2 linked regions of the Streptomyces noursei ATCC 11455 genome follow. The protein of the gene in region 1 interacts with the protein of each later gene in a pairwise test. Links are inferred from orthologs where the notes say so. Each region holds a gene or a part of one and is shown on either strand. Other genes may lie near its edges. The genes, in order: thrS and rplA.

Evidence for each region.
Region 2: the proteins of thrS (region 1) and rplA interact in binary tests that used the Escherichia coli proteins (3 or more experiments, as listed by UniProt). The link is inferred for Streptomyces noursei ATCC 11455 from one-to-one orthologs.

The regions. Positions count from the first base shown.
Region 1 is NZ_CP011533.1:7,404,950-7,420,975, forward strand. What follows is about bases 6,690-9,686. They hold thrS (threonine--tRNA ligase), read left to right. Parts: upstream 6,690-7,195; coding sequence 7,196-9,178; downstream 9,179-9,686. Other genes in these bases: SNOUR_RS31505 (hypothetical protein), read left to right, coding at 6,690-7,093; SNOUR_RS31515 (HIT family protein), read left to right, coding at 9,251-9,686. Also shown: SNOUR_RS31455 (GNAT family N-acetyltransferase), read left to right, coding at 1-310; SNOUR_RS31460 (DsbA family protein), read right to left, coding at 380-931; SNOUR_RS31465 (hypothetical protein), read left to right, coding at 1,105-1,551; SNOUR_RS47300 (hypothetical protein), read left to right, coding at 1,620-1,775; SNOUR_RS31470 (CGNR zinc finger domain-containing protein), read right to left, coding at 1,849-2,415; SNOUR_RS31475 (SsgA family sporulation/cell division regulator), read right to left, coding at 2,632-3,045; SNOUR_RS31485 (SRPBCC family protein), read left to right, coding at 3,579-4,049; SNOUR_RS31495 (exonuclease domain-containing protein), read right to left, coding at 4,343-5,068; SNOUR_RS31500 (DUF4365 domain-containing protein), read left to right, coding at 5,295-5,882; more of SNOUR_RS31505, read left to right, coding at 5,882-6,689; more of SNOUR_RS31515, read left to right, coding at 9,687-9,808; SNOUR_RS31520 (polysaccharide deacetylase family protein), read left to right, coding at 9,925-10,704; SNOUR_RS31525 (YncE family protein), read left to right, coding at 10,704-11,912; SNOUR_RS31530 (AbeC-like domain-containing protein), read right to left, coding at 11,981-13,639; SNOUR_RS31535 (elongation factor G-like protein EF-G2), read right to left, coding at 13,824-16,022. UniProt on the Escherichia coli protein: Catalyzes the attachment of threonine to tRNA(Thr) in a two-step reaction: L-threonine is first activated by ATP to form Thr-AMP and then transferred to the acceptor end of tRNA(Thr). The rate-limiting step is amino acid activation in the presence of tRNA.
Region 2 is NZ_CP011533.1:5,232,798-5,245,715, reverse strand. The notes cover bases 260-3,193. They hold rplA (50S ribosomal protein L1), read right to left. Parts: upstream 2,118-3,193; coding sequence 1,401-2,117; downstream 260-1,400. Other genes in these bases: nusG (transcription termination/antitermination protein NusG), read right to left, coding at 2,829-3,193; rplK (50S ribosomal protein L11), read right to left, coding at 2,227-2,661; SNOUR_RS22250 (SCO4651 family lipoprotein), read right to left, coding at 375-1,232. Also shown: rplJ (50S ribosomal protein L10), read right to left, coding at 1-66; more of nusG, read right to left, coding at 3,194-3,713; preprotein translocase subunit SecE, read right to left, coding at 3,787-4,083; SNOUR_RS22220 (pyridoxal phosphate-dependent aminotransferase), read left to right, coding at 4,445-5,680; SNOUR_RS22215 (adenosine deaminase), read left to right, coding at 5,804-6,832; SNOUR_RS22210 (UDP-N-acetylmuramate dehydrogenase), read right to left, coding at 6,860-7,924; SNOUR_RS22205 (MaoC family dehydratase), read right to left, coding at 7,984-8,418; SNOUR_RS22200 (MaoC family dehydratase N-terminal domain-containing protein), read right to left, coding at 8,420-8,872; rpmG (50S ribosomal protein L33), read right to left, coding at 8,958-9,122; SNOUR_RS22180 (amidohydrolase family protein), read left to right, coding at 9,586-10,839; SNOUR_RS22175 (NAD(P)H-binding protein), read left to right, coding at 10,889-11,551; SNOUR_RS22170 (quinone oxidoreductase family protein), read right to left, coding at 11,685-12,659; SNOUR_RS22165 (TetR/AcrR family transcriptional regulator), read left to right, coding at 12,857-12,918. UniProt on the Escherichia coli protein: One of the primary rRNA binding proteins, it binds very close to the 3'-end of the 23S rRNA. Forms part of the L1 stalk. It is often not seen in high-resolution crystal structures, but can be seen in cryo_EM and 3D reconstruction models.

The sequences.
Region 1 (16,026 bases):
GGGCGCGGCCACCCCCGGTCACGTCCTGCGGGTCCTCGCCCACGAGGGCACCGACGTCGGCACCCTGTGGCTCGCCCTGCGGCTCCCCGGGCAGCCCGGCGGGTACGTGATGGACGTGCGGGTGGCGCCCGAGCGCCGCGGCGAGGGGCACGGCCGCAGCCTGATGCTGGTCGCCGAACGGGAGACCCTGGCCGCTGGCCGCTCCTCGCTGGCGCTCAACGTCCACCCGGACAACGCCGCGGCGCTGGGTCTGTACCGCTCGCTGGGCTACCGGACCACCGCGTACCGGATGTGGAAGCCGATCCTCTGACGCGCTCCACCGACCGGCCAGCGGGGCCTGACGGGCCCGACCGGAGCGGGCGGCCGGGCCGCGGTCGCGTCAGCCCGCTGCGGAGTCCGGCCCGGCCAGCAGCCGTTCGGCGATCTCCTCGATCCGGGCGCGCAGCCCCTCCTGGCTCTTGCCGCCGTCCAGCCGCTCGCCGCCGATCTCGTACGTCGGGGTGCCCGTCACCCCGATCGCCTTGCCCTCGGCCTGGTCCGCGTCCACCGCCAGCAGGTGCCGCCCGTCGACCAGCGCGGTGTCGATCTCCTCGGCGTCCAGCCCCAGCTCCCCGGCGACGTCGAGCAGCACCTTCTCGCCGTGCTTGCCGAGCTCCGCGGTCCGCGCCAGCAACGCCTCGATGTACGGCCAGCCCTGCCCCTGTTCGGCGGCCTCCTCGGCGGCCTGGGCGGCCGCGTAGGCGTGCTTGTGCTTGGTCAGCGGGAAGTGCCGCAGCCGGATCTCCAGCCGGTCGCCGAAGCGCTCGCGCAGCGCCCGTACGTCCGCGAGGGCGGTGGCGCAGTCCGGGCACTGCAGATCGCACCACACGTCCAGGACGGGGCGGTCGGGGCTGACGGGACTGGTGGGGCCGGAGGCGGCGGCGTCGTTCATACGGCCAGTCTTCCAGCCCGCCGCCCTGGGGAGGAACCCGGACCTGCGGAGGAGGGCGACCCGGAGATCTCCCTGAGGTCCTGGCCCGGACATGGCCTGTGCGGGGTCGGAGGGGGCAGGATGGAGGGGAGCGCGGAACGCCCGCTCGCCCATGGGACCGGCAGGAGGACCGGATGCTGACCTCGACAGTCTGTGCCGCGGTGTCGGCAGCGGGCCTGGGTATCGCCGCGCTGACCGCTTATCGCAAGCGTTTCCTGGCCGCGACCCGGATCGCCGCCTTCGCCCTGATCCCGATCGGCCTGGTCATGACGGGTGTCATCGACTGGGTCACCAGCATCGTCTTCAAGCCCACGGTCTGGGCCGGGTTCGGGGTGCTCGCACTCTCCGCGGGGCTGTTCGCGATCAGCAGGCTGGTGGAGCGGCGCCGTGGGATAGCCGGTCGCAAGGAGCGCCGGGCCGCGGCGGGTTCCGGGGCGCCGGCGGTGGCGCCGGCCGCCTCTGCGCCGTCCCTCGGCCCCGGCCGGAAGGCCCCGAAGAGCACCCCCGCGCCGAGCGCGGGCAGCGCTCCCAAGGATGACTTCTCGGACATCGAAGCGATCCTGAAAAAGCACGGGATCTGATGAACTCCCGCTGCTGAGCGGCCTATCGCGGCTTCCGGGACGATCATCTGCGCGATGATGCGCGCGAGATGAACGATGAGTGCGCCCTCGCCCAAGACGACGCCCCGTCCCCCGAGCCACGCGGTTGCCTGTTCGCGCTGTCCCAGCCGCCGCTGATGCTCTTCCTAGCCGTGATCGGCCTACTGCTCCTGCTAGGCGCGGTACACGACCTCTACATCCTCTGAGGTCCGCACCGGCCGGGTGCGGACCCGGCCCGCCTGTCGCCGTGCGACCGCGGGCCGTACCCGCCGCGGTCGCTCAGCCCGCCGCCTCCCGCCGCCGTGCGCGGTACGCCGCGACGTGCAGCCGGTTCCCGCAGGTCCGGCTGTCGCAGTAGCGCCGCGAGCGGTTGCGGGAGAGGTCGACGAAGGCGTGCCGGCAGTCCGGTGCCTCACAGCGCCGCAGCCGCTCGCGCTCCCCGGCGACGAGGATGAAGGACAGCGCCATCCCGCCGTCCGCGGCCAGGTGGTCGGCGACCGAGGCGCCCGGCGCGAAGTAGTGGACGTGCCAGTCGTAGCCGTCGTGGTCGGTCAGTCGCGGGGTGGTGCCCGCCGAGGCGACCAGCGTGTTCAGCCGTGCGGCGGCGGCGCGGTCGTCGCCGGCGGCGAAGACCTCAGCGAACCGCGCCCGGACGGCCCGTACGGCCGCCAGGTCGTCCGGGCCGAGGGATCCCACGTCGCTGACATCGTTGCGCCGGACGAACTCCGCGAGGGCCGCGAGGTCGGTCAGGCTGTCCGGGGCGCCGGGGGAGTCGCCCTCGGGGGCGGTGTTCAGCAGATCGACGACCGCGTCCAGCGCGCACCGGGTGTCATGGGTGATCATCACGGTTCCGCTCCCTGGCCGGGTGGGGTCGGCCGCTGCCGCCCCGGTGTCGTTGGCGAATGGTCGCCGACTCTAGCGCCTGGGACAAGCCTCGGCGCCGTCCCCGCGGTGGGTCCGCGACGACGGCGCCGAAGTGTGCCGTGTGAACTTGTCGGTCCTGCGCCGTCTCCCCGAGTCGGACGGTCGCAAGTGTGAGCGGGTGGGTGTGCGTGCTGCGTCTCAGCTCTCCGCCAGGATGTGGGAGAGCTCGGTGTCGAGGTCGAAATGCCGGTGTTCCGTACCGGGTGGTACGGCGGCATCCGTCCGCTTGAGGAACGATTCCAGTGCCCGCGCCGGCGCCTCCAGGAGGGCTTCCCCCTCCGGGGAGCTCAGGGCGATGCAGACGACGCCCTGTCCATGGCTCCGGGACGGCCACACGCGGACGTCTCCGGTGCCCGTGGGCCGATGCAGGCCCTCGGCGAGGAGGTCGCGGGCGAAGACCCACTCAACCGTTTCCTCGGCTCCGGTGTGGAAGGTGGCGTGCACGGCATACGGATCGGCCGTGTCATACCGCAGGCCCGCGGGTACAGGCAGTGAGGACTCGCTCGACACAACGAGGCGCAGGTGCAGCTCGCAGCTGACCGTGGTGTTCATAAGCGCCAGGGCCTTTCGCTCAGTGTGCGCTCGGGGATTCGCACGTCGGCGAAATCGACATGCCACCTACGGTGCCGTTGTAAACCCCTCTGACGGTTTTGTGTGGCTTCAGGTACCTCTTACGGCGGATTGCGCGAGCGTCCTCGGCGGTGAGTTCGGCCAGGCGAACATGCCGGTTGCATAGGCGATACGAATACGCAGAGTAATGGAGCGGGGAGCGCTTCGCGATGATCTCGGTCGGTTCGGCGTGCCGGGCGTCGGGGGTCGGTGCCCGGCGCACGGCCGGGTGCCCGGTGCGTGCCGGGTGGAGATCGGCGATGTCGCGACGGTGGTCAGGAGCGCCCCCGACGTGCGGTAATGTTGTCGATGCGCCCGGGCGATTAGCTCAGTGGGAGAGCGCTTCGTTCACACCGAAGAGGTCACTGGTTCGAACCCAGTATCGCCCACCCCGGACGACGGCCCGGAGACTTCAAGTCTCCGGGCCGTCGCGGTTGTTGGGCCGTTCCCGGGCGGCGGGGGCGCACACTGGGATCATGCCCGACTCGTCAGGTCGATCCTGCCGCCTGCACCGCTACCGCTTCCGTAGCGTCTGGCTGCTGCATGCCCCGCCCGCCGTCGTCTACGCGGTGCTGGGGCGGGCCGAGGCGTATCCCTGCTGGTGGCCGCAGGTGCGTGAGGTCGTCCCGCTCGACGACCGCAGCGGCACCGCGCGGTTCCGGTCCTTCCTGCCGTACGAGCTGACCGTGGTGGCGACCGAGACCCTGCGGGATCCGGGGGCCCGGGTGCTGGAAATAGGGATGCGCGGGGACCTGGCCGGCTGGGCGCGCTGGACGATCATGCCGGGGGAGGGCGGTACGCGGGCCGTCTTCGAGCAGGAGGTGGAGGTCCGCAAGCCGGTGCTGCGGCGCTGGGCGCTGCTGGGACGGCCGGTGTTCCGGATCAACCACGCGCTGATGATGCGGGCCGGGCGGCGCGGTCTGAGGGCCTGGCTGGCCCGCGGGTGAGGGGCGGCGGGACAGGAATTTGATGGAAGGGCGTGACGACCTGTATCGTTCAGGTCGTTCGCGAGGGAAACCCCGCCGACACCCGGGCGATTAGCTCAGTGGGAGAGCGCTTCGTTCACACCGAAGAGGTCACTGGTTCGAACCCAGTATCGCCCACCGGGATCGAGGACCGGGCCGCCAAAAGGCGGTCCGGTCCTTTTTGTTGGTCGGTGCGGCCGTGATCCGGGGCGCGCGCTTGCGCGGTCGACGGCGGTGACCCTCGGGGAGAGCGCGGTGGGAGTCCTGATGAGGGATCAGGCCGCGGAGGGGAGTTCCGGCCGCAGCGGCCAGTGCGGGTCGACCGGCTCGGGGGAGCCGCTGCGGGCGAACCACGCCTGGAGGCCGCGGGCCTGGGCCGCGTGCCAGACCGCCTGCCGGGTGTGCAGCTCGGCCGGCTGCAGCCCCTCCAGCCGGTCGGCGAAGCGCAGGCCCACCTCCCGGACCACCCGCAGCGCGGCCAGTGCGTCCGCCGCCGCCTCGTGGGCGTCGGTCAGCTCGACCTCGTAGTGCGCGCAGAGATCGGTGAGGGTGCGACGGCCCTTGCGGTAGCGGTCCAGGTGCTTGTCCAGGACGCGCGGGTCGAGGACGTGCAGGGGGTACGCCCCCAGATAGGTGCCCAGTGAGCTGGCGCGGTGGCGCTTCAACTCCCGCTCCAGGAGTGTGAGATCGAACGGCGCGTTCATCACCACCAGCGGCCGACCGGCCACCGCCTGGGCGGCCAGCGCGCGGGCCAGCTCCTCCAGCACCGGCGCCGGCCAGCGGCCGTGCAGCGCGAGGTGATCGGCCGTGAGTCCGTGCACCGCGGTCGCGGCCTCGGGTATCTCCACCCCCGGGTTGATCAGCCAGCGGGTGATGCGCGGGGCGGCGCGCGGGGTCTCCTGGACGACCAGGGCGGCCGAGACGATGCGATCGCGCTCCACGTCGATGCCCGTCGTCTCGGTGTCGAAGGCGGCAAGTGGACCGTCATACCAGCGCGGCATCATCCAACTCCTCGCGGTCGTACGGGGGATGACGGTGCACGTCACCCGAGCTGGTGATACCCGAGACCAGGTCGGCTCGAACCGCCCTTGTTTGCGGCCGGTCTGACGCGGAGACAACCACAGTGACGGGCCGGCGCACACCGCGCGGCCCGGCGTCTCCCCCGCGCCGGGTCCCGCCCCGCCGCCCCGCCGCATCGATTCGCCACGGCCCGGAAGGCATCCCGCGATGACCCTCGCGCAGCCCGAACCGGGCGGGCTGTCCCCCGCAAGCGGGCGGTACCCCCGGCCCTCACTCACCTCGCAGCGCGGTGGCCTGGCCACCACGGCCTGCATGGAAACACTCCAGGTGGGCTACCTGCACGCGGTCGCCGCCGCCTCCGGGTGCTCGCTGGCCCAGCCCTTCCCGGACAACGGGATCGACTGGCACGTCAGCCACGCCGCGCCCGACCACGCCGTCGACGACGAGGTGACCATCAAGGTGCAGCTCAAGTGCACCTACCAGACCGCCCCGCGCCCGCCCGGGCCCACCTTCGCCTTCACGCTCGACAACGACCACCTGGTGAAGCTGGCCCGCACGCCGGTGGCGGTGCACAAGATCCTCGTCGTGATGCTCGTCCCGCGGGATCCGGAGGACTGGCTGCGGGCCGGGCACGACCACCTCGAACTGCGGCACTGCTGCTACTGGATCAACCTCGCCGGCCATCCGGTGACCGGTCGGCGCAGGACCACTGTGCGGATCCCGACCACGCGGATCTTCGACGACCGCGCGCTCCGCGAGATCATGACGCGGGTCGGGGCGGGAGGGAGGCCCTGATGGACCGGCCGATCGACGACTACGGCGCGCGGTCACCGGACCCCGCGCGACTCGACCCGGCGGTGCTCGGCGCCCTGCTGGCCCGGCACGGCTGGCGGCGCCGGGGCGGCCCGGCCGGCGACTACGCCCGCTGGATCCCGCCGGACGGGTCGGGCGGCACCAGCCTGCTGGTGCCCCACGACCGTCTCTTTCCGGACAGCGCCGAGCTGCTGGCCGAGGCGTTGGCGGCGCTGGAGCGGAGCGCCGCGCCCTCGGCCCGGGAGGTGCTGGTCGGACTGGCGGTGCCCAGCGACGAGGTCCGCTGGGAGCGCGAGGTGCCCGACGGCGGACCCGGCACCGCGCACTGGGTGGCGCAGGAGCAGCTGCGCGGCGCGGCCCGGGCCCTGCTGACCGCCGGCGCGCTGGGCAGCTACTCCCGGGCCGGCTTCTACGGCGCCCGGCACAAGCGGCGGGCCGAGGGGTTCCTGGGCCAGGTGCTGGTCGGCCCGGCGCCGGCGGGGCGGCACCTGGCCGCGTTCGTCCCCGTACCGGCCGGGCGGGACGTGGTCGCCGGGCTTCAGCGGGCGCTGCACGCGGCCCGGGACGCCACCGACTACCAGCGGGCCACCGGCGGCATGGAGGCGTTCGACGCGGCGGTCGGGCTGGGCGTCTGCCACGAGCTGGCGCAGGCGCTGATCGCGTTGGTGCGGGGCGCGGAGGGGGTGCGGATCAGCATCGCCTGGTCGCCCGCGGCCGGCACCCCGGCCGGCTCCGCGGCCCGCCCCGAACCCGTCGAGTTCTCCCCCGGCGACCTGCCCGCGCTCCAGCAGGCGGCCCGGCGCTACGTCCGCACCGAGCCGTCGCTGCCGGTGCGGGTGACCGGCACCGTCGTGCGGCTGCGCCGGGAACGGCCGGACGGCCCGGGGTCGGTGCGGCTGCGGGTGATCACCGGGGCGGACGTGGGGCAGGTGCGGGCCGCGCTGGAGGAGGAGGACTACCGGATCGCCGGGCACGCGCATCTGGCCGGGCTGCCGATCCGGGTCAGCGGCCGGCTGGAGAGCCGGGGCGGCTTCCGGCGGATCACCGGCGGCCGGGACGTCACCCCCGTACAGGTCGATCCGGCCGACCGCGACCGGCTGTTGAAGGCACTCTGGGAGAATCCTGCGGAGCCCGGGGACGGGGGATTCGACGACGCCGACGCGGCGTGCGGCGGGCCGCCGGCGGACGCCTGAGCGGGCGGGGGCAATCCGTTTCGCGGTGCGGTCCTGCGGCTCGGTACGATTCGGGAGCGCAGCAAACGCTGACGCGAGAGAGACATGAGTCAGGAGAGACCGGTGTCAGACGTCCGTGTGACCGTCCAACGCGATTCCGAGCGGGAAGAACGCGTGGTGACCACGGGCACTACGGCCGCCGACCTCTTCCAGGGCGAGCGCAGCGTCGTGGCCGCACGGGTGGCCGGCGAGCTGAAGGACCTCACCCACGAGCTGGCCGACGGCGACGAGGTCGAGCCCGTGGAGATCACCTCCGAGGACGGCCTGAACATCCTGCGGCACTCCGCCGCGCACGTGATGGCCCAGGCCGTGCAGGAGCTCTTCCCGGAGGCCAAGCTCGGCATCGGTCCGCCGATCAAGGACGGCTTCTACTACGACTTCGACGTCGAGAAGCCCTTCCACCCGGACGATCTCAAGCGCATCGAGAAGAAGATGCAGGAGATCCAGAAGCGCGGGCAGAAGTTCGCCCGCCGTGTGGTGTCCGACGACGAGGCCCGCGCCGAGCTGGTGGACGAGCCGTACAAGCTGGAGCTGATCGGCCTGAAGGGCTCCGCGGCGGACGCCGCCGAGGGCGCCTCCGCCGAGGTCGGCGCCGGCGAGCTCAGCATCTACGACAACCTCGACGCCAAGACCGGCGAGCTGTGCTGGAAGGACCTGTGCCGCGGCCCGCACCTGCCCAGCACCCGGCACATCCCGGTCTTCAAGCTGATGCGGTCCGCCGCCGCCTACTGGCGCGGCAGCGAGAAGAACCCGCAGCTCCAGCGCATCTACGGCACCGCCTGGCCGACCAAGGACGAGCTCAAGGCGTACCTGGACTTCCTCGCCGAGGCCGAGAAGCGCGACCACCGCAAGCTCGGTGCCGAGCTGGACCTCTTCTCCATCCCGGAGGAGCTGGGCTCCGGCCTCGCCGTCTTCCACCCCAAGGGCGGCGTCGTGCGCCGGGTGATGGAGGACTACTCCCGCAAGCGGCACGAGCTGTCGGACTACGAGTTCGTCAACACCCCGCACATCACCAAGGAAAGTCTCTTCGAGACCTCCGGGCACCTGCCGAACTACGGCGAGGCGATGTTCCCGCCGCTGGAGTTCGACGGGCAGAACTACCGCCTCAAGGCGATGAACTGCCCCATGCACAACCTGATCTTCAAGGCGCGCGGCCGGTCGTACCGCGAACTCCCGCTGCGGCTCTTCGAGTTCGGCACGGTCTACCGCTACGAGAAGTCGGGCGTCGTGCACGGCCTGACCCGCGCCCGCGGCTTCACCCAGGACGACTCGCACATCTACTGCACCAAGGAGCAGATGGCGGACGAGCTGGACAACCTGCTCACGTTCGTCCTGGACCTGCTGCGCGACTACGGCCTGGCCGACTTCGAGCTGGAGCTGTCCACCCGCGACCCCGAGTCCGACAAGTTCATCGGCGAGGACGCGGAGTGGGAGGAGGCCACCGAGGCGCTGCGCCAGGCGGCCGAGAAGCAGGGGCTGCCGCTGGTGCCCGACCCGGGTGGCGCCGCGTTCTACGGGCCGAAGATCTCGGTCCAGGCGAAGGACGCCATCGGCCGGTCCTGGCAGATGTCGACCATCCAGGTCGACTTCCAGCAGCCCGCCCGCTTCGGCCTGGAGTACACCGCGGCGGACGGCTCCAAGCAGCAGCCCGTCATGATCCACCGGGCGCTGTTCGGCTCCATCGAGCGGTTCTTCGCGGTGCTGCTGGAGCACTACGCGGGTGCCTTCCCGGCGTGGCTGGCCCCGGTGCAGGCGACCTGCATCCCGATCGGCGACGCCCACGTCCCGTACCTGGAGGAGTTCGCCGCGGAGGCGAAGGCCAAGGGGCTGCGGGTCGAGGTGGACTCCTCCTCGGACCGGATGCAGAAGAAGATCCGGAACGCGCAGAAGGCCAAGGTGCCGTTCATGATCCTCGCCGGTGACGAGGACATGGCCGCCGGGGCGGTGTCGTTCCGCTACCGCGACGGTTCGCAGGAGAACGGCATCCCGCGCGACGAGGCGATCGCCAAGCTGCTGGACGTGGTGGAGCGCCGCGTCCAGGTCTGACGGAGTCGAGGTGACGAGGGGCGGTCCCACCGGGACCGCCCCTCGCCGCTTCCCTCGCCGGCCGGGGAGAATATGCTTCGCAACATGACGAGTGAGCCGGAACAGCAGATCGGAGTCGGGACGCAGGACGCCTTCCAGCGCCTGTGGACGCCCCACCGGATGGCCTACATCCAGGGGGAGAACAAGCCGAGCGGCCCGGGGGCCGAGGACGGCTGTCCGTTCTGCACCATTCCCTCGAAGTCGGACGAGGACGGCCTCGTGGTCGCCCGCGGTACGTACGTGTACGCGGTGCTGAACCTCTACCCGTACAACGGCGGCCACCTCATGGTCGTCCCGTTCCGCCACGTCGCCGACTACACCGACCTCGACGAGCCGGAGACGGCGGAGCTGGCGGACTTCACCAAGCGGGCGATGACGGCGCTGCGCGGCGCGTCCGGGGCGCACGGCTTCAACATCGGGATGAACCAGGGAGCGGTCGCCGGCGCCGGCATCGCCGCCCACCTCCACCAGCACGTCGTCCCCCGCTGGGGCGGCGACACCAACTTCATGCCGGTGGTAGGGCACACCAAGGTGCTGCCCCAACTCCTCGCCGACACCCGGGCGATGCTGGCCGCGGCCTGGCCGGCGTAGCCGGGGTGCGCGCCGGGTGAACGGGGCGACACGCGCACGGATGAATCGTATGAATCGCCCCGATTGGGAATTCTTGCCCCTCTAATGGGGTGGTGACCTCCCTGGATCGTCGCTCCGTGCTGCGCGTGGCCGCCTCGGCCGCGGCGGCCGGTGCGCTTGCGTCGGGCTGTGACCCCAAGCGATCGGCGGACTCCGCCCCCTCCGTACAGGCCGCCGGCGGACCGAGCCCCCGAGCGACGGGCCGGTCCGCCCCCGCCCGGCACCCCGCCGCCCGGCCCCCGACCCGCGCGCCCGGCCTGCCCGCGGAGATCGAACACGGGCCGCGGGACGGCCACGCGGTGGCCCTCACCTTCCACGGCCGGGGCGACCCCAAGCTGGCCGAGGCGCTGCTCGGCGAGGCCGAGCGGGCCGGCGCCAAGATCACCGTGCTCGCGGTCGGCGACTGGCTCGACGCGCAGCCCGCGATGGCCCGCCGCATCCTGGACGGCGGCCACGAGCTGGGCAACCACACCATGCACCACCGCAACATCTGCGCGCTGCCCGCCGACGCCGCGTACGCCGAGATCAGCCAGTGCGCCGACCGGCTGCGGAAGCTCACCGGCAGTATCGGCAGCTGGTTCCGCCCCTCGCAGACCCAGCGGGCCACCGGGCAGGTGATCCGGCTGGCGCGTCGGGCGGGCTACCCGCACGTCCTGTCGTACGACGTGGACTCCCTCGATGCGAACGACCCCGGCGCCCCGGCCGTCCAGCGCACGGTCCTGGACGGCATCCGCCCGGGCTCGGTCGTCAGTCTCCACCTCGGGCACGCCGGCACGGTGGCCGCGCTGCCCCCGATCCTCGACGGCCTCCGCCGGCGCGGTCTGCGCGCGGTGACGACAACGGAGCTTGTGACCTGATGGCTGACCGGAACCGTACCCACTCCCGTCCTACCGGCTCCCGCCCCGACCGCTCCACCCGCCGGGCCGCACTGCTGGTCGTGGCCTGCGCCCTGGTGGCGGCGGGCTGTGCCGGCGGCGGGGAGCAGTCCGCCCCCACGCGGCCCGTCGGGCCCTCGCCCCACAAGGCCGTCGCCCAGGGCCTGCCCGGGATGCCGCCGCCGCTGGACGAGCACGACCTGTACGCCGCGGACCGGCCGAACCGGCTGGCGCCGCAGGTCAAGCACTACCCGTCGCGGGTGTACGTGCCCAACACCGGCTCCGACACGGTCAGCGTCATCGACCCCAAGACGTACAAGGTCATCGAGACGATCCCGGTGGGCGTGCAGCCGCAGCACGTGGTGCCGTCCTGGGACATGAAGACCCTGTGGGTCAACAACAACCGGGGCCACGACCTGACCCCGATCGACCCGGCCACCGGCAAGGCCGGCAAGCCGGTCAAGGTCCACGACCCGTACAACCTCTACTTCACGCCGGACGGGAAGTACGCGGTGGTGATGGCGTCGATGGACAAGCAGCTGGTGTTCCGGGACCCGCACACGATGGAGGTCCGCAAGACCGTCCCGGTCAGCTGCGCGGGCGTCAACCACGCCGATTTCTCGCCGGACGGGAAGTACTTCATCGTCTCCTGCGAGTTCTCCGGCGAACTGCTCAAGGTCGACACCGCGAAGATGGCGGTGATCGGCCAGCAGAAGCTGCCGTTCGAGGGCGCCATGCCCCAGGACGTGAAGATCTCCCCGGACGGGAAGACCTGGTACGTCGCCGACATGATGGCCGACGGCGTGTGGATCCTGAACGGCGACACCTTCGGCCGGCCCAAGCTGCTGCCCACCGGCAAGGGCACGCACGGGCTCTACGTCAGCCGCGACTCCCGCACCATGTACATCTCCAACCGCGGCGAGGGGAGCATCTCGCTGCTGAACTTCAAGACCGGCGAACTCGCCGACAAGTGGCACATCCGCGGCGGCGGCAGCCCCGACATGGGCGGGGTCTCCTCGGACGGCAACGTGCTGTGGCTGTCCGGGCGGTACAACTCCGAGGTGTACGCGCTCGACACCCACACCGGGAAGACCCTGGCGAAGATCCCGGTGGGGCTGGGCCCGCACGGACTGGCGGTGTACCCGCAGCCGGGGCGGTACTCGCTGGGGCACACCGGGATCTTCCGCTAGCCGAAAGACGGGCGCGCGCACGGCGGGAGGCCGTGCGCGCGCCCGTCCGTGCGGTGCGCGGGGTGGTGCTACGCGTGGTACTCGTCGGCCTTCTTCGGCTCGGCGCTCTGCACCATGCCGCTGAGCACCAGGGAGCGGTTGTCGAAGCGCTCGGTGTTGACGCCGTGCTCCTGCAGGACGCTCATCGCGGCGGCGTGCACCGCCCGCAGCACCGGGGTCGCGGCGCGCAGCGCGTCATCGGCCATGAAGCGGTGGCGCCAGGGCTTGTCGGCCCAGACGTGGCGCAGGCCGAACGGCTCGGGGAGGGCGAGCTTGCCGCCGAGGAAGTCCAGCACCGGCGGGAACCACGTCAGCGGGGCGCGGGCGGCGAGCCGGACCACCTCCGACGGCTCGATCAGCGGCAGCGTCTGGGTCCTGGTCTCCCAGAACCGGACGACCTTGGCGATCTCCTTGGTCTTGGGCTCCGGCTTGCTCGTGAAGAGGGAGTTGACCGGACCGAGGGCGTGACCGCTGACCTCGATGCGCAGCGTCTCGTGCAGGACGGTGACGGTGATCATCAGCGTGAGCACCAACTGGCCGTCCCACAGGACGAATTGGACGCCGAGGTAGTGGCGGTCGCCGCTGCCGAACTGCTGCTCGTTGCAGATCCGCTCTATCTCGTGGCCGCGGACCTCGTACCCGTCGACGTGGGCGCCGTCGGGGCGGCCGACGGCCTTGGCCTTCTCGCCCACCGGGGAGACGATCCAGTGGCGGACGGACGGCGGCTGCTGGAATCCGCCGGTGTGCAGCGGGCTGCGCTCCAGCAGGCGCAGCCGGTCGTGGATCGCGCGGATCACGTCCCAGCTGCGGAAGGGGTGGATGTCGGTGCCCTCCTGGGCCGGCCGGAGCTCCTCGGCCAGCTGCCAGCTGCCCCAGCGGGTGCCCATGCCGAGTATGCCCTTGGGGCCGGCGTAGAAGACGACGTTGCTGCGCTGCTCGGCGGAGACCTTGGCGAGGTTGTGCCGGAGGGTCTCGGCGGAGGTGTGGTTGGGGTCCTGCGGCACCGCCTCGGGGATCTTCGCGGCGACCCCGCCGCCCTCCAGTAGCCCCTTCCACGCCTCCCGCAGGGTCACCGCGGTCCGCTCGCAGATCTGCTTGGCCAGCCACCAGCCCACCACCGGGGCGATGAGCATGCCGCGGGCGTACAGCGGCCAGAAGCCGGTGAACGGCAGCTTGACCATGAAGAACAGGCCGGCCAGCGCGAGCAGGACCAGCAGCGCCCCGCCCGCCAGGGAGATGCCCTTGCCCTCGCCGTCCTTGGAGAACATCTTCCGGAGCTGGAAGGCGCCCAGCCAGAGCAGCACACCGGGCAGGAACAGCAGCCCGCACACCACCATCAGCACCGTCAGCCGGCTGTCGCGCTGCTTGCGGATGCGGGTGGCCGACAGGCAGTGCTCGACGATCGTCTGCGGCTCCGTCCCGAAGGACTGGATCAGCGGCTTGCGGCCGCCGCCGAGCATCCGCACCTGGACGGCGCGGGAGAACGCCTCGCCGAGGTTGGGCTCGAACAGCGACAGCTTGGGTTTCTTGATCTCGGACTTCCCTGAATCGGAGTCCGCCTCGGAGATCTTGGAGAGCTTGCAGTCGCGGTAGGCGGCCGAGGCCAGGGCCTGGGTCGCCGCCGTCTGTCCGGCACCTCCCGAGATGGGGACCTGCGCCCCCGGACTGAAGTCAAAGCCGTCTGCCACTACCCGCCCCCATCACGCGCGTATCCGCTGATGCGCTCTACCCGACTCCGCCGACGCGCACACCTGCCGGGCCGGCGTGCTCGCAGGTTGGCCCGGAACGCGCGGCGCGGCGGTGGAGTCCCAGCGTACAGCCGCCGGCCCGGCCCAAGTGGGTTGTCCGGGACAGCGGCTGACCGACCGTTAACTAGGCGCTGACCGCCTCCTGTTCCCGCATCCGGGCGGCGAGCTGGCCGGGCATCGGCTCATGCCGCAGGTAGCCGCGGCTGAAGCGGCCGGTGCCGTGCGAGAGCGACCGCAGATCGACGGCGTACCGTCCGATCTCGATCTCCGGCACCTCGGCGCGGACCAGGGTGCGGCCGGCGCCGGACTGCTCGGTGCCCACCACCCGGCCGCGGCGGCCGGAGAGGTCGCTGAGCACCGGGCCGACGTACTCGTCCGGTATCAGGACGCGCACCTCGGAGACCGGTTCCAGCAGGTCGATCCTGGTCTGCGCGGCGGCCTCCCGCAGCGCCAACGCACCCGCCGTCTGGAACGCGGCGTCCGAGGAGTCCACCGAGTGGGACTTGCCGTCGAGCAGGGTGACCCGGATGTCGACGAGCGGATTCCCGGCGGCGATCCCGCGGGCGGCCTGGGCGCGGACGCCCTTCTCCACGGACGGGATGAACTGCCGGGGGACCGCGCCGCCGACGACCTTGTCGACGAACTCGATGCCGGAGCCGCCCGGCAGCGGTTCGACCTGGATCTCGCAGATCGCGAACTGGCCGTGGCCGCCGGACTGTTTGACGTGCCGGCCGCGGCCCGCGGCGGAGCCGCTGAAGGTCTCCCGGAGCGCGACCTTGTGCTCGACGGCGTCGACCTGGACGCCGTAGCGCGAGCGCAGCCGCTCCAGGGCCACGTCGGTGTGCGCCTCGCCCATGCACCACAGGACGACCTGGCGGGTGTCCTGGTTGTGCTCCAGACGCATCGTGGGGTCCTCGGCGACCAGCCGCGCCAGGCCCTGGGAGAGCTTGTCCTCGTCCGCCTTGCTGTGCGCCCGGATGGCGACCGGCAGCAGCGGGTCCGGCATCGCCCACGGCTCCATCAGCAGCGGGTCGTCCTTGGCGGAGAGGGTGTCGCCGGTCTCGGCGCGGGTGAGCTTGGCGACGCAGGCCAGATCGCCGGCGATGGCCCGGGGGAGCGGCCGCTGCTGCTTGCCGAACGGCGCGGACAGCGCGCCGACCCGCTCGTCGACGTCGTGGTCCTCGTGGCCGCGATCCGTCAGGCCGTGCCCGGAGACGTGCACCGTGTCGTCCGGGCGCAGGGTGCCGGAGAAGATCCGGACCAGGGAGAGCCGGCCCACGTACGGGTCGGAGGAGGTCTTGACCACCTCGGCGGCCAGCGGACCCTCCGGGTCGCAGCCCAGGCTCGGCCGCGGCGAGCCGTCCGGGCCGGTCACCGCGGGGGCCTCGCGCTCCGCCGGGGTGGGGAAGCCACCGGTGATCAGCTCCAGCAGTTCGACCGTGCCCAGCCCCTGTTTGGCGCCTTCGACGGCCGGGGCGGCGGCCAGCACGGGGTGGAAGGAACCCCGGGCGACCGCGGTCTCCAGGTCCCCGACGAGCGTCTTGAGGTCGATGTCCTCGCCCGCGAGGTAGCGGTCCATGAGGGTCTCGTCCTCGCTCTCGGCGATGATCCCCTCGATGAGGCGGTTGCGGGCCGCTTCGATCAGCGGGAGCTCGTCGTCGGTGGGCGCGCGCTCGGTGCGGGTGCCCGAGGAGTAGTCGAAGACGCGCTGGGAGAGCAGGCCGATCAGGCCGTCGACGGGGGCGTGGCCGTCGGACCCGGGGGTGCCGTACAGCGGCAGGTACAGGGGCAGGACGGCGTCCAGGTCGTCGCCGCCGAAGGTCAGCGCGCACCGCCGGGTCATCTCGTCGAAGTCGGCGCGGGCGGCTTCCAGGTGGGTGACCACCAGGGCGCGCGGCATGCCGACGGCCGCGCACTCGTCCCAGACCATCCGGGTCGCGCCGGCCACGCCGTCGGCGGCCGAGACGACGAAAAGGGCCGCGTCCGCCGCACGCAGACCGGCCCTGAGTTCCCCGACGAAATCGGCGTATCCGGGGGTGTCCAACAGATTGATCTTGATTCCGCCCCAGTCGACCGGGACGAGGGAGAGCTGTACGGAGCGTTGCTGCCGGTGCTCGATCTCGTCGTAGTCGGACAGGGTGCCACCGTCCTCGACCCGGCCCGCCCGGTTGACCGCGCCGGACGCCTGTGCCAGCGCCTCGACCAGAGTGGTCTTTCCCGAGCCGCTGTGGCCGACCAGCACCACATTGCGCAGGGCGGCGGGCCGGTCGGCCGCCGGTGCCCTTCCGGCGGCTCCTGGGTTCGTACTCGACTTCTCGCTCATGTGT
Region 2 (12,918 bases), 2.2 Mb from region 1 along the record:
GGCGTTCGAGTTGCGGAACTTGTCGGCAATCTCGTCGACGGCTGTGACCTTGTCGGGCCTCGCCATGAGCCTCGGCCTCCTTCCGGGTGATGAGGACCGCGCAGAAGGGGCTGGGCAAAACAAACGCCCCGGCGCAGGGCACGGGGCGTTACTCGACCGAACACAGAAATGCCCGGGAGTCTCTCCACACAACCTGCGCAGGCCGTCCGCAGCTAGCGGATCCTTCGGCCACCACACGCCCGGAATCGGACGCGCAGAGACAACCAGCGGTCTTTGGCTTCCGGGACACCGTACGGGAAGGGCCTACGCGCAGGCAAATCGGCCCGTGTGGGGCCGCGGCGGGCGTCTGGGACACCCCGCCGCGGCCGCACGGCTCAGGTGCCGGGAGCGGCCATGGTGTCGCCGGCCGGCGGCGGGGTCACGGTGACCTTGGTGCCGTAGTTCGAGTAGAAGACGGTGGAGTCCTGGGGCTGCTGGCCGTCCACCTGCTCACGCTTCTTCACGAGCGTGTTGTCCGGGCCGATCCACAGGTCGATGGTCTCCGTCGTCGCGCCGACCTTCTTGAGCTGCACCTCCAGCGCCTTCAGGTCGGCCTCGCTGAGGCTCTTGGACTGCAGCTTGGCCATCTCGGCCACGGCGACCTTGCCGGTGTAGTGGGTCGCCTGGACGCCGCGGACGTCCTCCTTGCCGGCCTCCTGGACCTTGCCGGAGGCGATGAGCAGGTTCACCGACTTGACCGGGTCGTTGTTCTGTATGGCGTCCTTCATCAGGGCGCCGGCCGGACCCTGCTTGGCCAGGGCTGCGTAGTCGTACTTGATCCAGCTCTTGCCGCCCATCGGCATGCCCATGTTCACGTACATCGCCTGGGGCGTGTACAGCGCCTTCATGGGCTTGCCGGTCGCCATCGGCCCACCGGTCGTGGTGATGTCGAGGGTCATGTTGGTCCCGTTCGACCAGTCCATCGCGCCCTTCAGCGTGCGCGTGACCGGACCCAGCTTCTGCGTGCCGTCGATCTGCGCGGACTTCTTGTCGCCCGTCTGCTGCGACGCCGTCTTCAGCGAGGCCAGCGCGGCGTCCAGCGGGGACTTCGCCCCCGCCGCGTCGTTCCTGCCACCGCTGGCGCTGCCACCGCCGGTGCCGTTGCTCTTGTCGCCACCGCTGTTGCAAGCGGTCAGACCGGCCATCATGACGACTCCCGCCGCGACGGCGGCGGCTATACGCGTGCTGCGCACGTGAGGCTCCCCCTTTGATTTCCTCTACGGACCTCGCAGGGGACTGTAGTGCAGGCCGCAGACAGCGCGCCTGGCGGCCCTGTTATGAACGCGTCAGGCCCCGCTCTCCGAACGGAAAGCGGGGCCTGACGTCACGCGTCACGCGCTATGAGGCATCGATCGAAACGATCAGACGGCCTCGTCCTCGACGAGGAGGTTGCGGGTGCGGTTGGGGTCCACCGGGACGCCGGGGCCCATGGTGGTGGTGATCGTCGCCTTCTTGATGTAGCGGCCCTTGGCGGCGGACGGCTTCAGACGGGTGATCTCCTCCAGCGCCGCGGCGTAGTTCTCCACCAGCTTGGCGTCGTCGAAGGACACCTTGCCGATGATGAAGTGGAGGTTGGAGTGCTTGTCGACCCGGAACTCGATCTTGCCGCCCTTGATGTCGGTGACGGCCTTGGCGACGTCCGGGGTGACGGTGCCGGTCTTCGGGTTCGGCATCAGACCACGGGGACCGAGCACGCGGCCGAGGCGGCCGACCTTGCCCATGAGGTCCGGGGTGGCGACGACGGCGTCGAAGTCCAGACGGCCCTTGGAGACCTCGTCGATCAGTTCGTCCGAGCCGACGATGTCGGCGCCGGCGGCTTCCGCGGCCGCAGCACGGTCACCGGTCGCGAAGACCAGGACCCGGGCGGTCTTACCGGTGCCGTGCGGGAGGTTCACGGTGCCGCGGACCATCTGGTCGGCCTTGCGCGGGTCGACGCCCAGACGCATGGCGACCTCGACGGTCGAGTCGAACTTGGCCGAGGAGGTGTCCTTGGCGAGACGGACGGCCTCGAGCGGGGCGTACAGACGCTCCCGGTCGATCTTCGCGTCCGCGTTGCGAAGAGTCTTGCTGCGCTTCACTTCTGCTCCTGATGCAGTGGGGTGGAGTCGTGGTACGGACCAGCGCCTGGTCCTGCCACGGGCTGAGCCAACGTGCGGCGTGCGCCGCACGGCCGTGCGGGGCTGAGGATCAGCCCTCGACCGTGATGCCCATGGAACGGGCGGTGCCGGCGATGATCTTCTCGGCGGCGTCCAGGTCGTTGGCGTTCAGGTCGGGCATCTTGGTGGTGGCGATGTCGCGGACCTGGTCGCGGGTGATCTTGGCGACCTTGGTCTTGTGCGGCTCGCCGGAGCCCTTGTCCACGCCCGCGGCCTTCAGGATGAGCTTCGCGGCCGGCGGAGTCTTGGTGACGAAGGTGAAGGAACGGTCCTCGTAGACCGTGATCTCCACCGGCACGACCATGCCACGCTGCGACTCGGTCGCGGCGTTGTAGGCCTTGCAGAACTCCATGATGTTGACGCCGTGCTGACCCAGCGCGGGGCCGACCGGCGGAGCCGGGTTCGCGGCACCGGCCTGGATCTGGAGCTTGATCAGCCCCGTGACCTTCTTCTTCTTGGGAGGCATGCTCTCTCCGGGTCCTAGTGAGAGGTGGTTCGCCCCACAATCCGGATCATCCGGATGGAGGCATACCGCACCACGATAACGGGTACTGTCGTGCGGCCAAAAACCGCGCAGGTCAGACCGGCTCTACGCCGGTCTGACCTGATCGGTGGCTGGTGGTCCGGAAGAACCTAGTTCTTCTGGATCTGGTCGAAGCTCAGCTCGACCGGGGTCTCGCGACCGAAGATCTCGACCAGGCCCTTGACCTTCTTCGAGTCGGCGTTGATCTCGTTGATCGTGGCCTGCAGCGTCGCGAACGGACCGTCGGTGACGGTGACGGAGTCGCCCACCTCGAAGTCCAGGACCTGGACCTCGACCTTGCGGGACGGCGCCGGCTTGCCCTCGGCCGCGGCGGCCTCCTTGGCGGCCTTCTCCTCGGCCTCCGGGGCGAGCATCTTGACGATCTCGTCGAGGGTCAGCGGGTACGGGTCGTAGGCGTTGCCGACGAAGCCGGTGACACCCGGGGTGTTGCGGACGACGCCCCAGGACTCGTTCGTCAGGTCCATGCGCACCAGAACGTAGCCCGGAAGCTTGTTCTGGCGGACGGTGCGACGGTCACCGTTCTTGATCTGAACGACCTCTTCCTGCGGCACCTCGGCCTGGAAGATGTAGTCCTCGACGTTCAGCGAGACGGCGCGCTGTTCGAGGTTGGTCTTCACGCGGTTCTCGTAACCCGCGTAGGTGTGGATGACGTACCACTCGCCGGGGAGCCCGCGCAGCTCGTCACGGAGGGCGGCCACCGGGTCGACCGGCTCCTGCTCCTCCGCGTCCTCGGAAGCCTCCTCGGCCTCCTCGTCCTCGACGTGCACGGCGGCCGACTCGGCGGGCTCGCCGGCGTCGGCGTCCTCGGCGTCCAGCTCGTCGACGTCGTCTGCGCCCGCGACGATCTCCGCGGCGGCTTCCTCGTCAGCGATCGCCGCAGCCTCCCCCTCGACCTCGGCCGAGACGGCCTCGTCAACCTCGGCCTCTGCAGCCGCGACGGGCTTGGCGGCGTCGTTCAGGTTCGGGTCAGACACGTGGCTGCTTCTTCCTTGCTTCAAGGGGTTGAACGTGCGAAAGGCCGCCCCCGCAGAGGCACCCTCCGCGGGATCAGCCGAAGACGTACCCGACGACTCGGTTGATTCCCAAGTCAATCACGGTTACGAGACCAATGATGATGGCTACGAAGACGATCACCACGGTGGTGTACGACGACAGCTGGCTGCGCGTGGGCCAGACGACCTTGCGCAGTTCCGCGATGACCTGGCGGTAGAAGAGCGCGAGACGCGCGAAAGGCCCCTTCTTGCCGCGCTTACCGCCGCGGCGGGGCTTCTTCTGGGATTCCGTGGTGTCGTCTTCGGAACGACCGCGCTCAGGCATGTCGATGGAGCCCAGGGCGTCCGTCACTCGTCCTCACCTGAATCCGGGTCGTGGCCGTGCCGCGTCCGGCCCGGCCGCACGGCGGTGCATTTCGTACGTACGCATGCACGCACTCGGTGATGAAGTGCGTGTAGCAGGGCCGGAGGGACTTGAACCCCCAACCGCTGGTTTTGGAGACCAGTGCTCTACCAATTGAGCTACGACCCTTTGTGGTTCCCCCAACTTACCGCATGCGGACGACTGCATTACGTCGTGCACTGCGGTGACCCGATGGGAGCCAACGGTCAGCGAGTGTACGTGCTTCGGGGCCGGGCGTCGAACAGGAACCTCGCGCACCGCCCCACAAACCCGTGTATCGGGCCCGACGGCGGTCTGCGACGATGCCTCCATGAGCGCTGCCACTCCCTCCGCATCGTCCCCCACCGACCGCCGGGTCTCCGCCCGGGTCGGTTCGATCTCCGAGTCCGCCACCCTCGCCGTCGACGCCAAGGCCAAGGCCCTCAAGGCCGCCGGGCGCCCGGTGATCGGCTTCGGCGCCGGTGAGCCCGACTTCCCCACGCCCGGCTACATCGTCGAGGCGGCGGTCGAGGCGTGCCGCAACCCGAAGTTCCACCGCTACACCCCCGCCGGCGGCCTCCCCGAGCTGAAGTCCGCGATCGTCGCGAAGACCCTGCGCGACTCCGGTTTCGAGATCGAGGCCGCGAACGTCCTGGTGACCAACGGTGGCAAGCAGGCCATCTACGAGGCGTTCGCCGCCATCCTGGACCCCGGCGACGAGGTCATCGTGCCGGCGCCGTACTGGACGACGTACCCCGAGTCGATCCGGCTCGCCGGCGGCGTGCCGGTCGACGTGGTCGCCGACGAGACCACCGGCTACCGCGTGTCCGTCGAGCAGTTGGAGGCGGCCCGCACCGAGCGCACCAAGGTGCTGCTGTTCGTCTCGCCGTCGAACCCGACTGGCGCGGTCTACTCCCGCGAGCAGGTCGAGGCGGTCGGCCGCTGGGCCGCCGAGCACGGCCTGTGGGTGCTGACCGACGAGATCTACGAGCACCTGGTCTACGGCGACGCGGAGTTCTCGTCGCTGCCGGTCGTGGTGCCCGAGTTGCGCGACAAGTGCATCGTCGTCAACGGCGTGGCGAAGACGTACGCGATGACCGGCTGGCGGGTGGGCTGGGCGATCGGCCCCAAGGACGTCATCAAGGCGGCCACCAACCTCCAGTCGCACGCCACCTCCAACGTCTCCAACGTGGCGCAGGCCGCGGCCATCGCCGCCGTCAGCGGCGACCTGGCGGCCGTCGAGGAGATGAAGGTCGCCTTCGACCGGCGCCGCCGCAAGATCGTGCAGATGCTCAACGAGATCGACGGCGTGGTGTGCCCGGAGCCGGAGGGCGCGTTCTACGCCTACCCGTCGGTGAAGGGGCTGCTGGGCAAGGAGATCCGCGGCAAGCGCCCGCAGTCCAGCGTCGAGCTGGCCGAGCTGATCCTGGAGGAGGCGGAGGTCGCCGTCGTCCCGGGCGAGGCGTTCGGCACCCCCGGCTACCTGCGGCTTTCGTACGCGCTGGGCGACGAGGACCTGGTCGAGGGCGTCTCCCGGATCCAGAAGCTGCTGGCCGAGGCCAAGTAGCGGGGCGGTGGCCGCCGAGGCGTGCGGGGTCGGACGGGCGTCCGGCCCCGCACGCCTTTCCGGCCGTCCCTTCGTTCGGGGCGGGGCCTATGCCGGGGCGCGCGGGTGCGGCAGTATCTGCGGATGGAGCGTGTTCGTGATCTGCGTCAACTGCCGAAGGCCCATCTGCACCTGCACTTCACCGGCTCGATGCGGCCGGCGACGCTGCTGGACCTCGCCGACAAGTACGGCGTCCACCTGCCGGACGCGCTGACCAGCGGTACGCCGCCCCGGCTGAGCGCCACCGACGAGCGCGGCTGGTTCCGCTTCCAGCGGCTCTACGACATCGCCCGGTCGTGTCTGCGCTCGCCCGAGGACATCCAGCGGCTGGTGCGGGAGGCGGCGGAGGAGGACGTCAAGGACGGCTCCCGCTGGCTGGAGATCCAGGTCGACCCGACCTCGTACGCGCCGCGGCTGGGCGGGCTGATCCCGGCGCTGGAGGTCATCCTGGACGCGGTGGAGCTGGCCTCCCGGCACACCGGGCTGGGCATCCGGGTGCTGGTCGCCGCGAACCGCATGAAGCACCCGCTGGACGCCCGCACGCTGGCCCGGCTGGCGGTGCGCTACGCCGACCACGGCGTGGTCGGCTTCGGGCTCTCCAACGACGAACGCCGGGGGCTGGCCCGGGACTTCGACCGGGCCTTCGCCATCGCCCGGGACGGCGGCCTGCTGTCGGCGCCGCACGGCGGCGAGCTGTCCGGGCCGGCCAGCGTCCGGGACTGCCTGGACGATCTGCACGCCACCCGGATCGGGCACGGGGTGCGGGCCGCGGAGGACCCGGTGCTGCTGCGCCGGCTGGCGTCCCGCGGGGTGACCTGCGAGGTGTGCCCGGCGTCGAACGTCGCGCTGGGCGTCTACGGCAAACCGGAGGACGTGCCGCTGCGGACGTTCTACGAGGCGGGCGTCCCGATGGCGCTGGGCGCCGACGACCCGCTGCTGTTCGGCTCGCGGCTGGCCGCCCAGTACGAGATCGCCCGCACCTCGCACGCCTTCGACGACGCCGAGCTGGCCGAGCTGGCCCGGCAGTCCGTGCGGGCCTCCCGGGCGCCCCAGGACGTGCGGCGGGCGGTGCTGGCGGACATCGACGCCTGGCTGGCCGCCCCGGCGCCGTAGCGGGCCGCCGGCGGCCTTCCACGGCCCCTACAGGCTGACGCCGACCGTCACCGGTTCGTTGACGAGGGTGACCCCGAAGGCGTCGTGGACGCCGTCGCGGACCTCGCGGGCCAGCGCGAGCAGGTCCTCGGTGGTGGCCCGGCCGCGGTTGGTGAGGGCGAGGGTGTGCTTGGTGGAGATCCGGGCCGGGCCGCTGCCGTAGCCCTTGGTGAAGCCGGCGCGGTCGATCAGCCAGGCCGCGGAGGTCTTCACCCGGCCGTCGCCGTCGGGGAAGGCGGGCGGCGCGGCGTCGGGGCCGAGGCGGTCGTGGACCCGCCGGACGAGATCGGCGTGCTCGGCCTCGCTGAGGACGGGGTTGGTGAAGAAGGAGCCGGCCGACCAGGTGTCGTGGTCCTCGGCGTCCAGCACCATGCCCTTGCTGGCCCGGAGCGCCAGGACGGTCTTGCGGGCGACGGCGAGCGGCACCCGGTCCCCGGTGCCGACCCCGAGGGCGCGGGCCGTCTGGTCGTACTTCAGGGGCGCGGAGAGTCCGTCCGCGTCCTCCAGGGCGAAGCGGACCCGCAGCACGACGTACCGCTCGGGGTGCTGCTTGAAGCGGCTGTGGCGGTACGAGAAGCCGCACTCCTCGTTGGCGAGGGTGACCGTCTCGCCGGTGCGGCGGTCGTAGGCGACGACCTCGGTGAGGGTCTCGGAGACGTCCTGGCCGTAGGCGCCGACGTTCTGGATCGGGGTGGCGCCGGCCGAGCCGGGGATGCCGGCCAGGCACTCGACGCCGGCCAGTCCGGCCTCGACGGTGCGGGCGACGGCGTCGGACCAGTTCTCGCCCGCGGCGAGTTCCAGGGACGTGCCGTCGACCGTGACGCCGCGGGTGGCGATGCGCAGGGCGGTGCCGTCGAAGCCCTTGTCGCCGATGACGAGATTGCTGCCGCCGCCGATGATCAGCAGCGGGCTGCCGGCCTCGTCGGCTTCGCGGACGGCCGCGACCACCTCGTCGTCGGTGGTGGCCGTGACGAGCCGGGTCGCGGGGCCGCCGAGGCGGAAGGTGGTCAGCGGGGCGAGGGGAGCACCGTGCTCCACGTGGAGTTCCTGCACGCGCCCAAGGGTACGGGGGCGGTCCGGCGGCATCGGGCCGGCCGCCCCACGCGGCTGCGTCAGGCGAGCCGGACCACGGCGCGGGACATGCCCAGCACCTTCTGGCCTGCGCTCTTGGCGGTGAGGTCGACGCGGACGGTTCGCTCCGCGTCGTCGAGCTTGGCCGCGACCGTGCCGCTGACCTCGATCAGCGCACCGGTCCCGTCGTTGGGCACCACGACGGGCTTGGTGAAGCGCACGCCGTACTCGGCGACCGCACCCGGGTCGCCGACCCAGTCGGTGACCACCCGGACCGCCGAGGCCATGGTGAACATGCCGTGCGCGATGACGTCCGGCAGTCCGACCTCCTTGGCGAACTTCTCGTTCCAGTGGATCGGGTTGAAGTCCCCGGAGGCGCCGGCGTACTGGACGAGCGTGGCACGGGTCACAGGAAAGGTCCGCGCGGGGAGTTCGGTGCCGACCTCGACGTCGTCGTAGGCAATCTTCGCGGTCATCTCAGGACTCCTCAGCGGGCCGGGCGACGAGCTTGGTGAGGGCGGTCACAACGTGCTCGCCGGCCTCGTCGTGCACCTCACCGCGGATGTCGATGACCTCGTTGCCGGCCATGGACCGGATCGCTTCGATGGTGGAGGTCACGGTCAGCCGGTCGCCGGCGCGCACCGGACGCCGGTAGGCGAACTTCTGGTCGCCGTGGACCACCCGGCTGTAGTCCAGGCCGAGTTGCGGATCCGCGACGACCAGCCCGGCAGCCTTGAACGTGATGGCAAACACAAAAGTCGGCGGCGCGATCACATCGGGGTGACCGAGGGCCTTGGCGGCTTCGGTGTCCGTGTAGGCGGGGTTGGTGTCACCGATCGCCTCGGCGAATTCGCGGATCTTTTCCCGCCCGACCTCGTACGGGTCGGTGGGCGGGTACGTGCGTCCGACGAATGACTGGTCGAGCGCCATGGGCTCGCAACCTCCCTGAACTGATGGTGCCAATGCCGCGAGGCCGCCCCCAGGAAATGGGGACGGCCTCACAGACGAGCCTGAGTTATCGCGTCTCGCGGTGCGCGGTGTGCGCGTTGCAGCGCGGGCAGTGCTTCTTCATCTCAAGGCGGTCCGGGTCGTTGCGCCGGTTCTTCTTGGTGATGTAGTTCCGCTCCTTGCACTCCACGCAGGCCAGCGTGATCTTCGGGCGGACGTCGGTGGCAGCCACGTGAGTGCTCCTTGACGGACGGGTAGTCGATATGAACGCATAGAAGAGTAGCCGACCGGAGGACCGACCCCACAATCGGCTACTGTCAGTAGCGGTGACCGGACTTGAACCGGTGACACAGCGATTATGAGCCGCTTGCTCTACCGACTGAGCTACACCGCTGCGATGTACGAGTCCCTCGCCCGAGGACGAGGTACCTCACACACCAGAGCCCCAATACGGAATCGAACCGTAGACCTTCTCCTTACCATGGAGACGCTCTGCCGACTGAGCTATTGGGGCGAGCGATGAAGACATTACACGGCCCGCCGCCAAACGTGAAATCCGAATCCGCGTCGCGCCCCAGCAGCCCCCCGCACCACGCCAGTACGACTATTCCGCGCCTGCGCGAAGCTCTCCGGGGCGCACCCTAGGCTCGGATCCACACCGCGTGATCTTGCACGCCGTGGCTTCGAGGAGCGCGATGTCCGACAGCAGTTCGCCGCAGCCGGGGAAGCCTGGGGGTGCCGGCCGGTACAGCCGGCCGGATTCCGGTGCGCTGGTCCTGTGCGGTGCCCGGCTCGCCGACGGCCGCACCGTGGACGTCCGGCTCGGCGGCGGGCGCATCGAGGCGGTCGGCACGGCCGGCAGCCTCGCCCCGCAGGGCGCCCGGGTGGACCTCGCCGGCTATCTGCTGCTGCCGGCACCGGCCGAGCCGCACGCGCACTGCGACACCGCACTGACCGCGGACGCCGACGGGCCGGCCTCCGACTCCACCGAGGACGTCCAGCGCCGGACCACCGAGGCGGCGCTGCTGCAGCTCGGGCACGGGGCCACGGCCTCCCGCAGCCATGTGCGGATCGGCGGCGTCCAGGGGCTGGGGGCGCTGCAGGCGGTGCTCCAGGCCCGCCGGGCGCTGCGCGGGCTGGCGGACCTGGCGGCGGTGGCGGTGCCGCGGGTGCTGACCGGAGTGGCCGGCGCGAACGGGCTGGCGATGCTGCGGGACGCGGTCAAGATGGGCGCCACGGTCATCGGGGGCTGCCCGGACCTGGACCCCGACCCGACCGGGTACGTGGAGGCCGTCCTGGAGGTGGCCGGCGAGCACGGCTGCCCGGTGGACCTGCACACCGACGGCGACGACCCGGCGCGGTTGGCGCGCGTCGCGACGATGTGCGGCGGGCTGCGGCCGGGGGTGGCGATCGGGCCGTGTGCCGGGATGGCACGGATGCCGCGGAGCGTGGCGTCCCGGGTCGCGGAGCAGTTGGCGGCCGCCGACGTCACCGTCGTCTGTCTGCCGCAGGGCGACTGCACGGGCCTGGAGCGCAACGGCTCCCGGGTGTCGCGGCCGGCGCCGGTGCGGCTGCTGCGGGCGGCCGGGGTGCGGGTGGCGGCGGGCAGCGGGGCGCTGCGGGACGCGGCCAACCCGGTGGGTCGGGGCGACCCGTTGGAGGCCGCGTACCTGCTGGCGTCCTTGGGGGAGGCCACGCCCGAGGCGGCGTACGAGACGGTGAGTTCGGCGGCGCGGGCCACTCTGGGGCTGCCGGAGGTGCGCGTCGAGGCGGGTTTCCCGGCGGAGTTGCTGGCGGTGCGCGGGGAGCGGATCGCCGGGGTGCTCTCGTTGGCGTACAGCCGGATCGTGGTGCACCGGGGGCGGGTGGTGGCGCGCACCAGTGCGGTGCGCGAGTACTGCGATTCGGTGGACGTGGCACTGGAGTTGCCCCGCCAGTCGCAGCGCTAGGCGGCCTGTCCCCGGGGGTGGCGGGGCGGTTGGGCGTACGGTCGGCAGCATGCGCATTGTCATCGCAGGTGGACATGGTCAGATCGCGCTGCGGCTGGAGCGGTTGCTGCATGCGCGCGGGGACGAGGTCGCGGGGATCGTCCGGCGGCCGGAACAGGCCGGCGATCTGCTGGCAGCGGGTGCCGAACCGGTGGTCTGCGACCTGGAGTCGGCGTCGGTGGGCGATGTCGCCCGGCATCTGGAGGGGGCGGACGCGGCCGTCTTCGCGGCGGGCGCCGGGCCGGGCAGCGGCGCCGCACGCAAGGACACGGTGGACCGCGGCGCGGCGACGCTGTTCGCGGACGCCGCCGAGGCGGCCGGCGTGCGGCGCTTCGTGGTCGTCTCGGCGATGGGCGCGGACCGGGAGCCCCCGGAGGGCACCGATCCGGTCTTCGCGGCCTATCTGCGGGCCAAGGGCGCCGCGGACGCCGATGTACGGGCCCGGGCCGGGCTGGACTGGACGATCCTGCGTCCGGGCCGGCTCACCGACGATCCCGGTACCGGCCAGGTGACGTTGGCCGACGCGACCGGGCGCGGCGCGGTGTCGCGGGACGACGTGGCGGCCGTGCTGGCGGCACTGCTGGAGGAGCCGGACACGGCCGGCCGGACGCTGGAACTGATCGGCGGGGACGTGCCGGTGGCGGACGCGGTCCGGAACGTGGCGTCGCACTGAGGCCCGCGGCGGCGGAGGTGCCCACACGGCCCTGAGGGCGTCTCCGCCGCCCCGTGGCGGCCACCGGGCCGTCCGGGGAGCCAGGGACGGCGGGCGGCGCCCCAGCGTCGTCCGGAGCCCGCGGCAGGCCCCGTTACGGCAGGACGAGGATCCGGCCGAGGTGCGACCGCTCCTCGATGAGCCGGTGCACGGCGGGCGCGTCGGCGAGCGGGAACCGGGCGTGGACGGCGGTGCGCAGCCGTCCGGACGCCGCGTGGCCGGCCAGTTCGGCCATCTCCGCGCGGGCCCGTTCCGGGGCCGCCGCGCGCCAGGCCAGCAGGGAGAACCCGACGACCGTCCTGAGCGCGAAGAGGCTGGTCACGGGGACGTCGAGCAGTTCGCTGCCGGCGGCACCGTAGACCACGACGCGGCCGAACGGCGCGAGCAGGTCGAGGCTCCGCCGCAGGATCTCGCCGCCGACGGAGTCCAGGACCAGGTCCACTCCCCCGGGCGCGACCTCGCGGACCCGCTCCGGCCAGTCGTCGGCCGAGTAGTCGACGGCGGCGTCGGCGCCGAAGGAGCGGACGAAGTCGAACTTGCCCGGTGAGCCGACCGCGGCGATCACCTTCCCGGCACCGAGGAGCTTGGCGAGCTGCACCGCGAGGTGGCCGATGCCGCCGGCCGCGGAGTGGACCAGGACGGTCTCGCCCGCGGCCAACTGGCCGGTGCGCAGCGTCCGGAGGGCGACCGGGGCGCCCATGGGGAGCATGCTGGCCACGCCGAGGTCCACCCCGTCGGGTACCGGGGCGAGCCACTGGGCGTCGGCGACGACCTGCTCGGCGAAGGCGTCCTCGCTCAGCGTCGCGACCCGCCGCCCGATCAACTCGCGGTCGACGCCGGGGCCGGCGGCCTCGACGGTGCCGACCACGTCGCCGGTGAGCCGGCCGGGCAACGGGCGCCGGAAGAGCGGTCCGGCGGCCGGCCCGCGCCGCATCCTGGTGTCGACGAAGTTCGCCCCGATCGCCTCGGTCCGCAGCAGCACCTCGCCGGGCCCCGGGGCGGGGACCTCGGCCTCCTCGCTCGTCAGGACGTCGGGGCCGCCGTACTCGTAGTAGCGCACGCGTCGCATGCCAGCTCTCCTCGGTGGTCGAAGAAACGCAGCGGTGGGTCGGCCCTGACCGGCGCGGCAGGCTCAACTGGACCGGCGGTCAGGTTATGTGCCGACCGTAGCCATTACTGGACCACTGGTCCAGTTGTTTCTGCGAAATGATGGCCCTCCGGCACCGACCGGGCGCCGAGGACACGGGACGGAGAGGGTGAGGGCCGATGGCGGAAGCCCGCCGCGAACGCGCCGACGCGGTACGGAACCGGCGCGCCATCCTGCTGGC